DNA from 4 places in the Pseudoalteromonas sp. JSTW genome. Region 1 is predicted to be linked to each of the others. Evidence: predicted binding sites of a transcription regulator. Region 1 holds the regulator's gene; each other region holds the start of a gene.
What was found. Region 1 encodes sigma-54, which starts transcription at its own class of promoters, with help from an activator protein. Its sites were predicted from a motif close to GTTGGCACGNNNNTNGNNT; they were not measured.

Region 1 (4,972 bases):
AAAATGGCATTGGTATCTTCGAAGATAATGTCGAGATCATACATGGTAACCGTCGTATTACAGCGGATCGACTCGAAGCACATGCAGGTGAAGTTGAAGGCACGGTTGAATTAATTATTGCCACAGGAAAGCCCGCTTACTTTGAAGAAAAACAAGCTGACGGCACTATTATGAGCGCCAGTGCTGAAGAAGTTCGTTACGATGTTGCTAAACGCTTATTAACACTCGTTGGCAATGCACAAGTGACTCAAGCAGGCCAAAAAGTCAGTGCCAAGAGCATTACATACGATATGGAACAGCAACTGATAAGTGCCGAGAAAGATGAAAACTCGACCGATCGTGTACACACTATTTTAGTGCCTGTTGATAACAAAAAGAACGATGAAGGCCAGCCATGAGCACACTAAAAGCAGAGCTATTAGCTAAAAGCTATAAGGGTCGCCAAGTTGTAAAAAATGTAGGCCTTGAGGTAGAAGCTGGCAGCATTGTCGGTTTACTTGGGCCAAATGGCGCAGGTAAAACAACCACCTTTTACATGATTGTGGGATTAGTGCCCAGTGACAAAGGTAAAATAAGCATTGATGATAACGACATCACCTTATTGCCAATGCACAGCCGCGCTCGCTTAGGTATTGGCTATTTGCCACAAGAATCATCGATTTTTAGAAAACTGACTGTTTATCAAAACTTAATGGCCATTTTAGAGACCCGTAAAGATCTCAATAAACAAGGCCGCGAAGAAACACTTAACAGCTTACTTGATGAATTTAGCATTCAACACATTCGTGACAGCCAAGGTATGGCATTGTCAGGGGGTGAACGCCGTCGTGTTGAAATAGCACGCGCACTGGCCGCTGACCCTAAATTTATTTTGCTCGATGAGCCTTTTGCTGGTGTTGATCCTATTTCAGTGTTAGATATAAAGAAAATTATTGAGCACTTAAAAAATCGTGGTATTGGTGTATTAATTACTGACCACAATGTGAGAGAAACCCTTGATGTTTGTGAAAAAGCCTACATTGTTTCTCATGGGGAGCTAATTGCATCAGGTACACCTGAACATGTGTTAGCCGACCAAACTGTACGCGATGTGTATCTAGGCGAGCAATTCAGGCTTTAAATACGCCACCGACTAGAGCATCTGCTAGACTTATAACAATGACAATAAATCAAATAAATAGTTAACGGCATCGTGCTATTGTTTGATAAGACTAAAAAGGATTGTTAGGGATACATGAGGCAATCATTACAGCTGCGCATGGGCCAGCAACTTACAATGACTCCACAACTGCAACAGGCTATCCGTTTGTTGCAGCTCAGTACATTGGATCTCCAGCAAGAAATTCAAGAAGCGTTAGACTCTAACCCTTTGCTTGAAGTTGAAGAAGCAGATTATGCAGAAGAGAGTATTGGCAAGAACGAGCAAAAAGCCGAATCTGACGATACCCAACTAAGCGCGTCGGCTGACGAAGCTGCGAGCGAGTACGAGCAAGAAAGCAGTGATGCCCTCAACAAAGACACCGTAAGTGACGACTTAGCAATGGATGTTACGTGGGATGAGTACATGAGTGCTGCCCCATCAAGTTCCTCAGGTCCAATGCCTGAAGATGAATCAATTTACCAAGGCGCATCAACCGAAACTCTCCACGAATACCTAATGTGGCAGTTACAACTAACTCCATTCAGCCCAACAGACGAAGCGATTGCCGTTGCGATTGTTGAGGCAATTGATGATTCGGGTATTTTAACCGTAAGCTGCGAAGACATTGTTGAAAGCTTCAATCAAAATAACGATGAAGAAGAAATCGAACTTGATGAAGTCGAAGCTGTCTTAAAAAGAATCCAATTATTCGATCCTGTCGGTATTGGCGCCCGTAGTTTACAAGAATGTTTGTGTATTCAATTACGCCAATTCGATGCTGACACCCCCTATTTAGCTGAAACTAAAATGGTGTTATCAGAACATATTGAATTATTAGCGAGTCGTGACTATCGCACTTTGATGAAAAAGACTAAGCTTAAAGAAAGTGAGCTGAAAGAAGTCATGACATTGATCCACAGCTTAAATCCAAAGCCTGCGGATACAATTGTTAGAGAAGAGTCTGAATACGTGATACCCGATGTATCCGTAAAAAAAATAAAAGGCCGTTGGGTAGTTGAACTAAACCCAGACTGCATGCCGAAAATCAGAGTGAATAGCCACTATGCGGCGATGTCACGTTCTGTAAAATCAAGCAGTGATAGCCAATTTATTCGCTCTCATTTACAAGAAGCAAAATGGTTTATTAAAAGCTTAGAAAGCCGTAATGACACGTTATTAAAAGTGACTAACTGTATTGTTCAACAACAACAGGCTTTCTTTGAACATGGTCCTGAGGCCATGAAACCCATGGTATTAAATGATGTCGCAGAAATGGTCGAAATGCATGAATCAACAATTTCGCGAGTAACAACACAAAAATACATGCATACCCCGCGGGGAATTTTTGAGTTGAAATATTTCTTCTCCAGCCATGTAAGCACTGAAAATGGGGGTGAGTGTTCATCTACGGCAATTCGCGCTTTAATCAAAAAGCTAATCGCCGCAGAAAACACAGCTAAACCATTGAGTGATAGCAAAATTGCAGATATATTGGCTGAGCAAGGAATTAAAGTAGCTAGACGGACAATAGCAAAATATCGAGAGTCTCTAGCAATACCTCCGTCGAATCAGCGTAAGAGTCTGATTTAGACGTTTTACATAGAAGGAAAATGCTTATGCAACTAAATTTAACTGGTCGTCATGTAGAAATCACAGATTCATTAAGAGACTATGTAAACACCAAGTTTGCGAAACTAGAAAGGCATTTTGACCACATTAATAATGTTCATGTCATTCTAGATGTAGAAAAACTAAGCCAAAAAGCAGAAGCAACTTTACATGTAAACGGAGGCGAGTTATTTGCCTCTACTGAACACCAAGATATGTATGCAGCCATCGACTCGTTAATCGATAAACTTGATCGTCAAGTAATTAAACACAAAGAGAAATTAGCTCGACACTAAATTATGAAACTTAGTTCACTTACTAACCAGGACTGCAGCAAAGCTGCGGTCCTTTTTAATAGCAAAAAAAGAATTCTCGAATTTATCAGCGAACTGGCTCATGAGCAGCTCCCTCATTTATCTCAGCAAGATATACTCAATGCCCTATTGAACAGAGAAAAATTGGGCAGCACGGGTATTGGCCGAGGTATTGCGATTCCACATGGTCGTATGAGCGGTGCAGATCAGCCACACGCATTTGTAATTGTGAGTGAGTCACCTATAAATTTTGATGCAATTGATAATCGTCCAGTGGATATTTTTGTCGCACTCATCGTACCAGATGGTGACTGTCAGCTTCATCTAAAGACCTTATCAACAATTGCTGATAGACTTAAAGACAAAGAATTTTGTAAACAGCTACGCAGTGCTAAAACAGATAGTGATCTGTTTAAAGTCATTGCATCAGAGGCATAAATGGAATTAATTATTATCAGCGGTCGCTCTGGTTCAGGTAAATCAGTCGCTTTACGAGTACTTGAAGACTTAGGCTATTACTGCGTTGATAATATTCCTGTAAACCTGCTTCCTTCGTTAGTACGCAGTGTGTCAGATAATTACGACAAAATTGCTGTAAGTATCGATGTGCGTAACCTGCCGAAAGAACAGCAAGAATTTAACGATATTCTTGAGTATTTACCGGGCTTTGCAAAACCCACGTTGTTTTATTTAGATAGTGATGATCAAACACTAATCAAACGGTTCTCTGAAACTCGCCGCTTACACCCATTATCGATTGACTCGCTGCCGCTTGATTTAGCGATTAAACAAGAAAAAGTATTACTGGATGTTTTGATCACCCGTGCCGATTTTATGATTGATACGACCGATCTCAGCGTGCATCAGCTTGCCGAATCTATTCGCGAAAAAATACTGGGTAAAAAAGACAAAAAGCTCATTATTACTTTTATGTCGTTTGGCTTTAAGCACGGCATTCCAAAAGAAGCTGATTACGTATTTGATGCTCGCTTTTTACCGAATCCACACTGGGAACCGGATCTAAAACCACTGACAGGCTTAGACCAACCAGTAAAAGATTACCTTGCTAGTCACAGCATAGTGCAAAAGTTTACATGGCAAATTCAAACCTTTGTACAAACATGGCTCCCTCACTTAGAGCGAAATAATCGCAGTTATTTAACCATTGCGATTGGCTGCACAGGTGGACAACATCGCTCGGTTTACTTAGCGCAAACCATTGGTGAGAGCTTTTCGAAAAGTCACGCAAACGTGAAAATACGCCACCGCGAGCAAGATACCCAATAGGCAACGACGATGCATGCTGAAGACACTTTTTTAATCCAAAATAAGCTTGGTTTACATGCACGAGCAGCCACGGTTTTGGCACAACTTGCACTGCAATTCGATGCTAAAATAACGCTTTACCAAGACGATAAAGAAGCCGAAGGCGATAGTGTATTAGCCTTAATGTTACTCGAAAGCAGCCAAGGCAAAGAAGTCCGTGTGGTGTGTGAAGGCCCCGATGCTGACGCAGCACTCAATGCAATAGGCGAATTAATTGCACAACGCTTTCATGAACAAGAATAGCATTTGCTAAGCCTTGACTGTTTACGTTAAACTTGCATTGGGTATTTAAAATTCCTGTTAAATATCCTACTTTTATATCGCTCGCTTCTCTAAAATACATTTTTCTTAGTAAATTTATCTCAGTGCGGCGATATCCCTGCAAATACTAAATTTAGCAACTATGCTGTATTTGCTGAGTCAGATTTTAAGCTATTTTTTCAGTTGTAAGGACGCCAATGCCAGAAGCCTTTGAACAAGATTACCCGCTACAACAACTAAAACAGGTGACCAAGTCACTCAATAGTGGTCAATTTGTTCAAGTGCGCGGCATGTTAGCAAAAACAGCACCGTGTGATACCGC
Region 2 (4,972 bases), 530 kb from region 1:
GATTTGACCGAAACACGCCGACTGCAAAAGCGTGTTGCACACATGCAGCGCCTGAGTGCGCTGGGTAAGATGGTCGCATCGCTTGCGCATCAAGTAAGAACACCGCTTTCGGCTGCTATGTTATATGCGGCTAATTTAGGCTCTAAACGCTTACCTGAAAGCTCGCGTGGTAATTTTCATAACAAGTTAATGTCACGATTAAAAGATTTAGAAACCCAAGTGAATGATATGTTGTTGTTTGCTAAAAGTGGCGAACAGCAAGTAGTTGAGCGTGTATCAATGCAGCAATTACTTAATGAAGTAAAAGCGGGGGCTGATGCTATGGTGGCGCAAAACCACAGTAAATTAACCGTTAGTTTGCCAGAGCCCGATATTGAAATTGTGGGCAATAAAACAGCGTTAGCCAGTGCTGTTCAAAATCTTATTCATAACAGTATTCAAATTATTGGCCAGCACGCAAAAGTGTCACTCAGCGCTCAGCGTGATGAGAGGAGTGAACACTGTGTTCGTATCAGCGTCAGCGATAATGGCCCTGGAGTCGATATTAGCCAAGCCGAAAAATTATTTGAACCCTTTTACACAACGAAAAGCCAAGGTACAGGGCTTGGGCTTGCAGTCGTAAGCTCAGTCGCTAATGCGCATCAAGGACGGGTCGAAGTGGCTAATAATGCCCATGGGGGGGCATGTTTTAGTTTAATCCTGCCCATTAGTGCAGAAACTACGTCAGTGGAGGCAAGATGAATACGAACTCTATTTTAGTCGTTGAAGACGACGCAGGCTTACGCGAAGCCTTAATTGATACATTGGAAATGTCAGGTATTGATTGCATCGCTGCCGACAGTGCCGAGCAAGCAATGGTATTGCTAAAACAAGGAACGTATTCATTGGTGGTAAGCGATGTACAAATGGGCGCGATGAGCGGCCTTGATTTATTGCGTAGCATTAAACTTAATTACCCTGAACTACCAGTATTAATGATGACAGCATACGCCACCATTGATGATGCGGTTGAGGCAATGCGTTTAGGGGCCATTGATTATATGGCTAAACCATTTGCACCCGAAGTTTTACTGAATATGGTGAGTCGTTATTTACCCGAGAAAGAAAAAGAAACCGATGGGCCGATTGTCGCGGATCCATCCAGTATTAAATTACTTGAGCTGGCCAGTAAAGTGGCACGTTCAGATGCCAGTGTCATGGTGCTCGGACCCAGTGGTTCGGGTAAAGAAGTGCTGGCGCGCTTTATTCACGATAAATCAAGTCGCGCAGATGCCCCTTTTGTAGCGATTAACTGTGCCGCTATTCCTGAGAACATGTTAGAAGCGACCTTGTTTGGTTATGAAAAAGGTGCATTTACTGGGGCGATTCAAGCGTGTCCGGGCAAATTTGAACAAGCACAAGGTGGCACTATCTTGCTTGACGAAATCACCGAAATGGATTTAGGTCTGCAAGCTAAGTTACTGCGTGTTTTGCAAGAGCGTGAAGTTGAGCGTTTGGGTGGTCGTAAAACCATTGAGCTCGATGTTAGAGTACTCGCAACCAGTAACCGTGATTTAAAAGAAGCTGTTAGCGAAAATTTATTCAGAGAAGATTTGTATTATCGCTTAAATGTTTTTCCTTTAATGTGGCGTCCGCTGTGTGAGCGCCCAGGTGATATTATTGTCCTTGCAGAGCATTTAATTGAGCGTCATTGCATCAGAAGTAAAGAGCCTATCGCATTATTAACTGAGCAAGCTAAGCAAAAACTGCTATCGCATGCTTGGCCGGGAAATGTCCGAGAACTTGATAATGTGATTCAGCGTGCACTGATACTATGTGATGGTAATAGCATTCATGAAGACGATATATTTATTGAAGAGCTCTTAGTGGTTAAAGCACAGACTGTAAAAAGTGCACCGGTGCAAAATGCCCCGGTTTATAAAGAGCAAGTGGTTAACCCCACGCATGACGAAATTCCATCTGTGAACGAGCAGGGAAATTATAAAGATGAGCTTAAAGACAAAGAGCATCGCATTATTTTAGAAACCCTAGCTAGGTGCCAAGGAAAGCGCAAAGAGGTTGCTGAAACATTAGGGATTAGTCCACGAACACTTAGATATAAACTAGCTCAAATGCGCGACTTAGGTATTGCATTACCCGCTTAAAAGCATCCCCCCTTAACTGACAAGCTCACTCCGTGTGGGCTTGTTTGCTGTCAAAACTCTGACAAACAAAATAACCATCTAACACATTGATTTATAGTGTTTTATTTTGTGGCACGTTTTGTGCTTTATCTGTATATAAGTAAACTGCATTGTCAGAGAGTATTATGAAAGTTCAAAACAGCGCATTATTTCAAGAAATGCAATCTATGGCACTTGAAGCTAGCCGTAGTCAATCCGTTAATAATTTACCAACTCAGGCTCAGCCAACATCATCGGCGCAATTTGGTGACTTACTTACAAGCGCGCTAGATACCGTTAATGGCCTGCAGCAAGAAGCAAAACAAAAAGTAACAGCACTTGAGATGGGAGACCGCAGTGTATCCCTTGCTGAAGTAATGATTGCTTCGCAAAAGTCTTCGGTTGCTTTTGAAGCAACGGTGCAAGTTCGCAACAAACTTGTCGAAGCATATAAAGAAATCATGAACATGCCTGTTTAACTAGGTAGTGGAGAATTATTGTGGCGCAATCTAATCAATCAACTGATCTAGCCCTCGCAGGCGGCGGTGTCGATACTTCAGACACGGATGATCAACAAGAGCAAAAGTCAGGCTACCTCAGTGCCCTCAATGGCGTTGATGTATTACGTCAGGTGACGTTGGTCATTGCACTGGCTATTTGTTTGGCAATCGCAATTTTTATTATTATCTGGGCTCGTCAACCAGATATGCGACCGCTGGGTAAAATGCCAACCGAAGAGCTTATCCAAACGCTGGACTTTTTAGACGCACAGAAGATTGATTATGAACTTGATGGTAATGTCATCTCAGTTGAAGAAGGCGAATACCAAAATATTAAATTATTGATGGCCCGTGAAGGTCTTGAGCAAGCGCCAAGCTCAGGCACCGACATCATCATGCAAGATATGGGCTTTGGTGTTAGCCAACGCTTAGAACGTGAACGTTTAAAACATGGTCGTGAGCAGCAACTTGCTCGCACAATCGAAGAGCTAAAAAATGTCACTCGCGCCAAAGTGCTTTTAGCAATTCCAAAAGAAAACGTATTTGCTCGTCGTGAAAAATTACCATCAGCTACCGTTGTACTGACTCTTAAACGTGGCCGTATGTTAGATGGTGAAGAAATCGACTCAGTTGTTGATATTGTTGCCTCTGCAGTACAAGGTCTTTCACCTGAGCGTGTTACGGTGACAGATCAAAACGGTCGCTTACTTAATTCGGGTTCACAAAATTCACTGGCAGCGCGTTCTCGCAAAGAATATGAAATTGAGCGCAAGCGTGAAGAAGAATACTTAAATAAAATCGACAGCATCTTAATTCCTGTCGTAGGCTTAGGTAATTACACTGCGCAAGTTGATTTAAATATGGACTTTAGTGCGGTAGAAGAAACACAAAAGCGCTACAACCCAGACTTACCTGCAGTGCGCAGTGAAACAACATTTGAAGAAAATAACATTGGTGGTCTTGCTGTGGGGATCCCAGGTGCCTTGACTAATCAACCGCCTGTTAATTCAAATATTCCTGAAGTTGCAGGACAAGGGGGCGCTGGTAGTGCAATGAACCCAAGTCGTTCGCACAAAGAAGCAACCCGTAATTACGAGCTAGATACCACTATTTCTCATAAGCGTCAGCAAACAGGTGTTATTCGTCGTATTAGTGTATCTGTTGCGGTTGACTATGTGCCACAAGTGGGTGAAAACGGCGAGACAACAATGGTTCCTCGTTCTGTTGAAGCGCTGTCAAATATCCGTCGCTTGCTACAAGGCGGAGTGGGGTTTGATATGCAACGTGGTGATGCGCTTGAAGTTGTTACTGTTCCGTTTGTACGTGAAGACACCGCTGCGGCCATAGAAGTGCCTATTTGGGAACGAGACTGGTTTATGAAGATATTACGTTTATCATTAGGTGCATTAGTGATTATCGTACTTATCATGGCGGTTGTGAAACCTATGCTGAAACGCTTAATTTACCCAGATGATACACTTGAAGAGTATGATGAAGATGCACTTAGCTCTGGTGTAGATATTGGTGATAGTACGCTAGATATGCTAAATAAAGACTTTGACTCTGCTGCTGTAGGATTCTCAAGTGATGGTACACTACAGCTGCCAGATTTACATGGTGATGAAGATTTACTCAAAGCAGTTCGTGCATTGGTTGCTAATGAACCAGAACTGTCTTCTCAAGTAGTGAAAGCGTGGTTAACTGAAGATGACTGATCAAGAACAAAAACAACTCCCACCGGCGTTTGATGTTGATAAATTAGACGGTGTTGATAAAGCAGCGATTTTATTGCTGAGTTTATCGGAAGAAGATGCTGCGCAAATTCTAAAACACTTAGAGCCTAAGCAAGTGCAAAAAGTGGGCATGGCGATGGCTGCATTAGACGATTTATCGCAAGCGAAAATCAGCGCCGTTCATAACTTGTTTATTGAGCAAATTCAAAGCTTCAGTACCATAGGTTTCCAATCTGAAGACTTTATTAAAAAAGCGCTTACGGCCGCACTTGGTGAAGATAAGGCCGCCAGCCTAATCGACCAAATTGTGATGGGTTCGGGAGCGAAAGGTCTTGATTCACTTAAGTGGATGGACTCGAAACAGGTGGCTAATATTATTCGTAATGAGCATCCGCAGATTCAAACCATTGTGCTTTCTTACTTAGAGCCTGAGCAATCAGCCGAGATTCTGTCGCAATTCCCAGAGAAAGTGCGTCTTGATTTAACGATGCGTATTGCGAACCTTGAAGAAGTTCAACCAGCTGCATTGCAAGAGTTAAACGAGATCATGGAGAAACAGTTCGCCGGCCAAGCAGGT
Region 3 (4,972 bases), 1.5 Mb from region 1:
GCAAGTGGTGCTCAAGGGTTTGGTGGTTCCGATCCGGCCTCGTCAGTGGATGAGTCACGCGATGTAATTTCATTTTATTTAGACGCTGAAACGTATGTAATTGATGATGTGATTATCTCAGGTGCACTTCGTTACGATAACTATAAAGGTTTTGGCGATACCGTTAACTTTAAACTGGCGGGTAACTGGTCAATCACTGAAGATGTTTCGTTACGTGGGGCTGTGAGCACAGGATTCAGAGCGCCTTCAATGCAGCAGCTGTACTTTAATAACGTAAGCACACAGTTTGTTGTTGGACCAAATGGTGACTTAATTGCAGAGCAAGTGGGCACCTTCAGAAATGACAGTACGTTGGCGCAATCTATTGGTATTCCTAAACTTAAAGAAGAGAAATCGCAAAATCGTAGTTTAGGGATTGTTTACAACGTCACAGATAACATCAACCTGACTATTGACTACTATGCGATTGATATCGATGACCGTATTGTGATCAGTAATCGTTTAGGGAAAGGATTATCCGACACATTAGATGCAGCGTTAGAAAGCGCTGGCGCGGGAGCTGGACAGTTCTTCTTAAATGGCGCTGATACAGAAACCGAAGGGGTTGATTTAGTCGCAACGTGGAATACCGAGGGCCTTGGTGGAACACTTGATTTTACTTTTGCTGCTAACTTTACAAAAACGGATGTCGTTGATTTATTCACCCCTGCAGGCAGTGGGCTTGAAACGATTCCGGTTGAAGATGTGTTTTCTGCGCAAGAAACATCGATTATTGAAGAGTGGCAACCCGAAGACCGCATTAACTTAAGTGCACTTTACCGACTAGAAGACTGGACGGTCAATTTATCACTTAATCGTTACGGTGAGTACACGGTAGAAGATGGAGGTCGCCAAACGTATGGTGCTGAAATCTTAACTGACGTAAAAGTTAACTACTTCTTTAACGAAAATCTGTCGTTTAATATTGGTGCAAACAACTTATTTGATGTTTACCCCGATAAGAATACCATTGGTAATTCGCGTTCGGGTACCATTGTTGATGCAAATGGAAACACTATTGTTTCAAGCCCGGGTGTGTTCACTTATTCACGTCGCTCAGCACCCTTTGGCTTTAACGGTGCGTACTACTACGTAGGCGCAGAATATAAGTTCTAAAAATCCTATCGATTCCTTTATTATTTAACCTTCAAAGGGCCGTTAGGCCCTTTTTTAGTTATAGAGACGTGCTTATAGAGATTGGAACATCTTGATATTGTTTTATTTTATCAAGCAAGGTGACTAAGGTTTTGTGGCTGCTTTGCTCACTTGCAGTTACTTGCACCTGTGTCATTTCAAACTGTGCGGCAAATAACGCGAGGTTAGCTATAATTTGCTCTGGTGTTATAAGTCGGTTTGCAAAGTAAATACTGTCGTTTTCAGTAATAGTAAATTGCGCTTGTTTTTTTGGGTTTTCAAGAGTTGGTTTTGCTAAAGGGCGATTGACTTCTATAGCGCGCTCTTTAACAAATGAGGTTGTAACGATAAAAAATATCAGCAATATAAATACAATATCGAGCATCGGGGTCATATCTACATCAGCGTTTGCAGTGGTTTTTTTAGGTTGTTTCACCATAATTAGGTCCTTGTTGTTTTTGACCAAGCCACAAAATTTACGATTAAGTGGACTAGCCATAGTCGTGTTAAGAACACGGATTATTTTTAAAATGCTGGGCGCCACAGCCATTTTTCGGATCCTAAATTTAAAGTTAGCAGCTTTTAAAAATACTGTAGTTAAATAAATATTCTAAGTTTATTAAAAGTTTGTAGCGTTTTTGTTGGTAAAAATATTTATTAACTTTGATGAAATCATTTCGAGGTTTGTCAGGTCATTTTTGTTGGAACTAAGTTTAAAGGATGGATAAATGCTAAAAATTAAGTCTTTAGTTTGTGCTATGTGCCTTGTTTTACCGACAGCAAGTTTTGCTGAGCAATCAGTTAACGGGCAAGATTTCATAAATTTATTTGAGAAGCTGTCAGGTAAGCAGCCCGGAATTAGAAAAGGTCACGCCAAAGGTGTATGCGCTGTGGGCACATTTACACCTAATCAAGCAGCAAAACAGTATTCAATCAGCCCTTTATTTAACGCACCATCAAGAGCAAATATTCGTTTTTCTATGGGTGGAGGTAACCCTAATGCTGATGAAACATCACGTTCTCCGCGAGGAATAGGGGTGCAGTTTGTGCTAGAAAATGGGGATGTGCACAATATTGCAGGGCTAACTACGCCCGTATTTGCAGGTAACAGCCCTGAAGCATTTTTTGGTTTGCTAAGTACCTTAGTACCTGACGAAAAAACAGGTGAAATCGATTTTGCAAAAGTGAAAGCATACAGTGAGCAAAACCCGAGTACGTTAGGGCAATTTAATTGGTTACAAAGCCATAACCCGCCAGCATCGTATGTGTCTTCACGTTATTTTGGTGTGCATACCTTTTACATGGTTGATGAAAAGGGCACTAAGCAAGCTTTTAGATGGACCATGGTGCCAGAAGCGCAAGAACAAGTACTAACTGAAGAACAAATGAAAGCATTACCTAAATCATTTCTTGCTAAGCGACTTGAAGAGGATTTAGCGAAAGGGAAAGTTCATTACCGTTTTCAAGCTGAATTAGCCGAGCCGGGTGATGCATTAACGGATCCTTCAGTGCAATGGCCTGCTGATCGCAAAACAGTTAATTTAGGAAAGCTCACGATAGAATCCACGGGTGAATCAGGGTGTGATTTTACTAATTACGACCCAAATCTGCTTTCACAAGGCTTTATGCCAAGTGAAGATGAAGTGTTAAAGCTGCGCTCAACTGCTTATGCTATTTCATTTTCAAAACGTATTACTGGGCAATAACGTTCTTTAAATTTTCAATATGAAGCCCAGTTATGCTGGGCTTCATATGATTAGCAGTTAATGCTTTTTCATTTTACTCATTTCGGCATGACAGCTTTGAATAGTTAGCAGGGTTTTTGATAACGCTGCTTCACAGTCGTGGGGTTGAGGTTTTTTGAGCGCACTTTTTATTTCTGCGAGTGTTTTGTCTTCGACTTCTTCAAGCTCACTGACGTAGGTTGCATCTTTGTCTGCACCGAGTTTAGTGATTAAAGATGTGTAAGCTTTACGAGCTTCTACCGCAAAGTCTGAGCCATTTTCACGGTGACCTGTTTGGTTGATGGCGTATGGCTGTAAACGTTCAATACTTACTTTACGGGCATCGATCATGCGCTGAAATAACGCGACGATACTGGGGTCTGAAACTTTTTCCTGTGCTTTTTCATAAAAATCGATACCACTATTCATAACTTGAATGATATCTGCAATATGATGAACGTCATGTCCTTGATGTGTTTGCATAATGACCTCTCTAATAATATAGACTGAATTAAAACAATGCTCTCTACATGAAGCAAAGCATGTTCCAATCCCTAATATAAAAGTATTATCATTAATAATCAGAGTGTTACATTTTTATTTTGAGATAAAGAGAGTTTGGTACGCCCATATAAAAAGGCGTACCAGCAATAATTACAGGTTAATAGGTAAAATATTACTTAAGCTCATTGGCCACTTCAGCTACTTTTTGTCTAAGCCAAATATGGCTGGCATCACGGTGTAAAAGAGGGCTCCAAATCATGTCGAGTTCAAAAGGCGGAATAGGGAAAGGTGGCTCAAGAATTTTTAATCCCGGATCATCTAAATAAATATTCGCCGCTTTTGATGGCAGTGTGGCCACTAAATTCTGCTCTTTAGCCAGGTGAATGGCGACATGATAGTTTCGAGTAAAGGTTGCAATATTCCGGTGCTTACCAAAATGAGCAAGCGCTTCGTCTACCCAACCTAACTTTTGGACATCTTTTGGATCCATCCCTACGCCAACACCAAAACCTGTTTTACTTACCCAAATATGGCGCGCTTTTAAGTAACTATCGAGACTGAAGTCTTTAATGATAGGGTTGTCGGCTTTTACTAAGCAGCAAAAACTGTCTTTCCAAATTTGTTTGTAGTGAAACGATTGGGGTAAGTTTTCAAAGCGGTTAATTGCCATGTCGACCTTGCCGTTTTCAACGTCATGAAACGTAACGTCACTGGGGGTCAGGATATCAAGCGTGGTGTCAGGCGCTTCTTCGTGTAACTTACTAAGTAGTTTGGGCGCAAGGGTACTGGCCGCATAGTCACTGGCCATAATACGAAATACACGTTTACTTTGAGATGCTTCAAATTCACGGTTAGGAGCGAGTGTTTCTTCTAACGTCATTAAAATACCGCGTATGACAGGTTGTAGCTCTTTAGCACGCTCTGTCGGCACCATTCCTTCACTGGTGCGTACCAAAATCGGATCATTAAATAAATTTCTCAGGCGCTTTAAACCGTTACTCATTGCGGGTTGTGTAATGCTTAACTGATTAGCCGCTTTGGTTACATTGCACTCTCTGAGTAATGTATCTAGGTAAACAAGTAAGTTTAAATCTATTTTACTTATATTCATTCTGTGTCCTTGGTGTTTACCAATAATGGATAAATCGTTGTGCAGCAGGGTAAGGGTAAATGTGGCTTACCACGCCTTGCTTAATATTATATTGAGCTTGTCGCCAATAAGCGGGGTCTTCAAGCTCTGGGTGTGTACTTAATAAATAGTGTTTGTACACAGGGTTAGCCGTAACAAAGGTGCACAATTGCTCAGGAAATACGTCTTGCGGTGCCACTGAATAACTTTGCTCATTCGTTAAGTAGTCATCGTATGACTTGGCTTTTGGTAAGGCACGAAAGTTCATATCAGTTAAATATTGCACTTCATCGTAGTCATAAAAAATAACGCGGTTATGCTTACTTACCCCAAAGTTTTTCAATAGCATGTCGCCTGGAAATATATTCACGGCTATCATTTCTTTTAATGCTTGACCATATTCTTCAATGGCTTCAAATGCTTGTTGTTCACTGGCATTTTC
Region 4 (4,972 bases), 510 kb from region 1:
GGCTGCCATCAGCACCTTCTGCGCCTAAGCCCCCCACGACCAAACTGCCCTGTGCAATGGCATACGTATTACCATCAACCCCTTTCAAAAAGGTTTGTAATAACGTACCACCGCGTAAGCTTCCTGCACTGCCAATTGAAGACACGGTAATATCAATGGTTTGACCTGGTTTTCTAAACGCGGGTAACTCGGCATGTACAGCAACGGCTGCAACATTTTTAATCTTTGGTTTTAAGTTCGCAGGAAGCGTGATACCGAAGCTATTTAACATCGCTTTAAAGCTCTGCTCTGTAAAACGACTTTGCTCGCCCGTGCCAGGTAAACCCACCACTAAACCATAACCGACTAATTGATTTGAGCGTACACCCTCAACCATAGACACATCTTTAACTCGCTCAGCCTGAACAGAAAACTGTACGCTAATTAAGCAAAGAGCAATAATGTATTTAAACCCATTCATGATTTGTATCCTCTAAAATGGGAAAATAGAACTGCTAAAGAAGCGAGTTAACCAACCCGCACTTTGCGCTTCTTGAAGTTGACCTTTACCTGAGTATTGAATGCGCGCATTCGCAACTCGGTTTGAAGTCACCGTATTATCTGCTGTCACATCTTGGGGACGCACTAAACCTTCAAGACGAATAAACTCTTCACCGGTATTTAAAGTAAGCCACTTTTCGCCACGGATCACTAAGTTACCGTTCGGCAAAACTCGCATAACATTAACTGAAATATCACCAAATAAGCTGTTCGATTGATTCGATTTAGAATCACCTTTAAATGATGAATCTGAACCAATACCAAATTGGATACTATCACCACCTATATTCACAGGATTGCCGCCTAAACCAATGACTGGGTCAAGGCTTGCGTCGGTTTCTTTATCGGTTTCGGTTTTCGCCGCTTTGGTTGCCTGAGTCGATTCTTGCAGTTTAACCGTGATGATATCGCCTGCCCGCAACGCTTTTTTATCTGAATACAGGTCATTTGATAAATAACTATCAAATAATGAACCAGTGGGTACCATTTGCTCTGCTGCAGGCTCTGGGTACATTGGCGCATAGTAAGGGTCATCCTGAACCACATGGTTATTTTGTGTTGCCATACAACCACCGAGCAATAACGCTGTTGATGTGACTAAGATAATGTTACGCATGCTGCCTCCTACCCATTATAACTGTTGGTTAATGTAACTAAGCATTTCATCAACAGCCGAAATCACTTTTGAATTCATTTCATAAATTCGCTGTGTTTCAATGAGGTTAACGAGCTCTTCTGTTACATTCACATTTGAAGTTTCAAGTGAACCTTGTACAACAGTTCCTAAACCATCAATACCGGGATTACCTTGCACAGGAGCCCCACTTACAGCCGTTTCGGTGTAAAGGTTTTGACCCATAGGCTCAAGGCCAGATGGATTGATGAAATCACTGATAGTTAGCTGACCAATAACAACATTGTCAGCTTGGCCTGAGATACGCACCGACACTTCACCATCTTGTGATACCGTAATTGATTGTGCATCGTCTGGCACATTCATCTCTGGTTGCACAGGAAAACCGGCTCCCGCGGTAACAATGCGGCCATCTTCATCGGTGGTAAATTGACCATTACGCGAATAAGCGATATTGCCATCTGGGAGTAAGACCTCAAAAAAGCCCGGTCCTGAAATCATCCAATCCAATGAATTTTCAGTGGTAAGCATGTTACCTTGTGAAAAGTTCTTTTGGTTAGCAACCACTTTCGCACCCGCGCCTAACATCAAACCTGATGGCATTTCAGTGTCTTGTGAGGAACGACCACCTGGCTGATTAATATTTTGATACAGTAAATCTTCAAATACGGCGCGGCTTTTTTTGTAACCGACCGTGCTGGCATTCGCGAGATTATTTGAGATCACCGAAATATCGGTTTGTTGGGCGTCAAGCCCGGTTTTACTGATCCACAATGCAGGATTCATAACTCTACCCTCTCAGTCATCTTAAACAATGCGTAACAGCTGATCTTGACGTTCATCAATTTCTTCCGCTGTTTTCATCAATTTAACTTGTAATTCAAATTGGCGTTGATTGCTGATCATATCGACCATTTCATGTACGGGGTTCACGTTCGACATTTCAAGGGTGCCCGAAAGCACTTTTACATTATTTGAAATGTCGCAAAACCCACATAAATCATTTACCAACATGTCTGGCTTTGGCCTAAATAAGCCATCATTGCCTTTTTCTAGTTGATTGTTATCGGCTTCGATTACCTTTAAACGATCAACCACTTCTAAAAAGTTTGCAGGTGCCCCTTGTGGACGCACCTGAATTGACCCATCAGAACTAAATTCAATCTTCTCGATTGGTAAAGGCAAAATAATGGGGCCACCTTCGCCAATAACTTGACGACCATGACTGGTCATCAATGCGCCATCGGGAGTAATATTCAGCGTGCCTGTTTTGGTATAGGCTTCATTGCCCGATGCATCTTGTACGCTTAACCAACCCCGATCACTCATGGCAATATCAAGTTCTCGGCCTGTTTCAACAAAACCACCCGACTCCATGTTAGAACCTGGGCGCTCTTGCATTGCGAATACACGCGATGGCAAGCCTTCGCCAAATGCTTGCATTGAGCGTGCTTGTGCAAAATCAGCTTTAAAGCCAGTGGTGTTTGCATTTGCTAAGTTGTTTGCCTTTAATTCAAGGCCACGCAAGCTTTGCTTTGCACCAGACATGGCAATGTAGACCATTTTGTCCATAACATTGACTCACTAAAAATACGATAACTATGAAATGCAATAAAAGTGCCAAAGTAAAATTGACGCGGAAATAAGAAAAGGAAAATAAAAAAAGGCTGCCAATAGAGGGGGCAGCCTTTCGTGTCGGATTAAGCTTAGAGCCGCTAAAATTAACGGATCTGTAAGATATTTTGTTGTAATGTTGAGTTAACTTCTAAGGCACGTGAGTTCGCCTGGAAATTACGCTGTGCGCTGATAAGGTCAACCAGCTCATTCGTTAAGTTAACGTTTGATTGCTCAAGTGCTGATGAGTTAATTGAACCCAATGTGCCTGAGTTGGGCTCACCCGCAATAGGCTCGCCCGAGGTTAGGCTTTTCTTCCAAGAAGTGTCACCTGCTTGTTGTAAGCCTTGAGAGTTTGAAAAGCGCACCATAGCCACTTGGCCTAAGAATGAAGTATCGCCATTGCTGTATGAAGCAACTACTTTTCCATCTGCACCAATATCAATGCCCGCTAAACGACCGACTGTCGCACCATCTTGCTCAAGTGCTTTTACTTCAAAGTTACTAGCGTATTGCGTAGGCACTTTATTAGCGGTGCCTGCTTCATCACGCCAATTAACCGTGATTTCATTCGGGAACTGTGCGCCATTACCAAGTAGTGTCGATAAACCTGTCGAAGCATCTGAAGGCAAAATAATGTCATCAAATGTGGTTTCTGGAGCGGTTACGTTCGGTAAACCCGCCGCCGTGAACTCAAGTGTATCAATTGGCGTGTGTGCACCTGTGCCCGTTGCAGCACCTGAAGCATCAAACGCTTGACCATCCATTGTGGCGTACACTTCCCACGTATTTGGCGTTGCTGTAGGGTCTTGCTTTACAAAAAATAACTGTACAACATGCGGCTCACCTAATGAGTCATAAACAGTTGTTGAAGTAGACGAGTTATAGCTCGTGCTATCAGTTGGATCAAAGGTTGTCGTTGTTGGCGTATCGACACGTGCGTCTAAATTCATTGAGCTGTAGATATTACTCGTATGACGAGGCGAACCTGAAGCATCAGGAATTTGAATCGGTGAAGTAGTACTTAAACTTACCGACGTCGTATTACCCGTTGATGGGTCAACAGGGAAACCTTGCAAGTAGTTACCATTGGCATCAACAACAAAGTTATCTGCATTTAATTTAAATGCACCCGCACGCGTATATGTAAAGTCTTGTGATGCGATGTCATCACTCATCGCAAAATAACCTTCCCCTGTGATTGCTAAATCAAGTGAGTTATTTGTGAATGATAACGACCCTTGGTGAAACTGTTGTGCAACCGTTGCTGTTTTAACACCGTCGCCGTTTTTTGTTTTACCAGAACTAAATACTGACGATGCGTACACATCAGCAAACTCAGCACGCGACTCTTTAAAGCCCGTTGTGTTTACGTTGGCAATATTATTTGCCGTTACGTCTAAATCTTTTTGTGCGGCTGCTAAACCTGTTAATGCAATATTGAAGCTCATAACTCACCTCTAACCTATCTCTTAGCCTAAGCTAACCCAAACCTTTTTAATTATGCGATTTCAGCTATATCAGTTAGCCTAACCGCACCCTCTTTTGTATTTACGATAATGCCGCTGCTGCCATTAATATTGACACTTTCAATGTTCTTAAAGGTTGCCAGAGGCATGCTGCTGTAGTCTCCATTTACGAAGCCTTCAGCGCTAATATTGTATTCGCCTTCAGGAAGAACATTGCCCTCACCATCTTTACCATCCCACTCGAAACGGTGAGCACCGGCAGATTTCGATCCTAAATCAATAGTGCGAACTAATTGTCCCGTCGAATCAGTGATTCTTAACGTAAGAGATTCAACAGTTGTTTCTGCCACAACGGAACCTTTAGCTAAATTTTCGCCATCAAAGTCAATAGTCTCTGACTCAAGCAATGCTTGCTTACCCACTAACGTTGACGCTTGTAATGCCGAATTTGATGTCATGGATGCAGTGAGTGACTCAAATTTTGTGTTTAAATTTGAAATACCTTCTGCCATGGTAAAGTTCGTCATTTGCGCAATCATTTGATCGTTATCAGCAGGATTGCTCGGATCTTGAAACGACAACTGCTGCGTTAACAACGAAAAGAAATCTTCTTGAGACAGTGTATTACTGTCTTCTTTTGCTGTTGGCGTGTTTGTCTCATTCCAACGCAAGCTATCCATATAGGATGATGATGCAGAGCTGATGTCGTTACTCA

Region 2: fliE (flagellar hook-basal body complex protein FliE) is a predicted target of sigma-54. The motif match lies at 2,252-2,270, and genes of this name have one in related genera.
Region 3: GZH31_RS09195 (PA2169 family four-helix-bundle protein) is a predicted target of sigma-54. The motif match lies at 3,431-3,449, and genes of this name have one in related genera.
Region 4: GZH31_RS04440 (flagellar basal body rod protein FlgF) is a predicted target of sigma-54. The motif match lies at 2,781-2,799, and genes of this name have one in related genera.

What each region holds. Positions count from the first base shown of each region.
Region 1 covers NZ_CP058972.1:452,302-457,273, reverse strand. Annotated here, with positions in the region: gene lptA (lipopolysaccharide transport periplasmic protein LptA) at 1-398, shown strand, start outside; gene lptB (LPS export ABC transporter ATP-binding protein) at 395-1,120, shown strand; gene GZH31_RS02185 (RNA polymerase factor sigma-54) at 1,235-2,731, shown strand; gene hpf (ribosome hibernation promoting factor) at 2,758-3,045, shown strand; gene ptsN (PTS IIA-like nitrogen regulatory protein PtsN) at 3,049-3,501, shown strand; gene rapZ (RNase adapter RapZ) at 3,502-4,350, shown strand; gene GZH31_RS02165 (HPr family phosphocarrier protein) at 4,360-4,632, shown strand; gene mgtE (magnesium transporter) at 4,848-4,972, shown strand, end outside.
Region 2 covers NZ_CP058972.1:983,890-988,861, forward strand. Annotated here, with positions in the region: gene GZH31_RS04530 (PAS domain-containing sensor histidine kinase) at 1-741, shown strand, start outside; gene GZH31_RS04535 (sigma-54 dependent transcriptional regulator) at 738-2,144, shown strand; gene fliE (flagellar hook-basal body complex protein FliE) at 2,309-2,641, shown strand; gene fliF (flagellar basal-body MS-ring/collar protein FliF) at 2,662-4,377, shown strand; gene fliG (flagellar motor switch protein FliG) at 4,370-4,972, shown strand, end outside.
Region 3 covers NZ_CP058972.1:2,002,123-2,007,094, reverse strand. Annotated here, with positions in the region: gene GZH31_RS09210 (TonB-dependent receptor plug domain-containing protein) at 1-1,155, shown strand, start outside; gene GZH31_RS09205 (biopolymer transporter ExbD) at 1,214-1,612, opposite strand; gene GZH31_RS09200 (catalase family peroxidase) at 1,902-2,879, shown strand; gene GZH31_RS09195 (PA2169 family four-helix-bundle protein) at 2,937-3,380, opposite strand; gene GZH31_RS09190 (LysR family transcriptional regulator) at 3,574-4,512, opposite strand; gene aceK (bifunctional isocitrate dehydrogenase kinase/phosphatase) at 4,529-4,972, opposite strand, start outside.
Region 4 covers NZ_CP058972.1:961,359-966,330, reverse strand. Annotated here, with positions in the region: gene GZH31_RS04455 (flagellar basal body P-ring protein FlgI) at 1-460, opposite strand, end outside; gene flgH (flagellar basal body L-ring protein FlgH) at 473-1,156, opposite strand; gene flgG (flagellar basal-body rod protein FlgG) at 1,172-1,960, opposite strand; gene GZH31_RS04440 (flagellar basal body rod protein FlgF) at 1,982-2,746, opposite strand; gene flgE (flagellar hook protein FlgE) at 2,896-4,239, opposite strand; gene GZH31_RS04430 (flagellar hook assembly protein FlgD) at 4,290-4,972, opposite strand, start outside.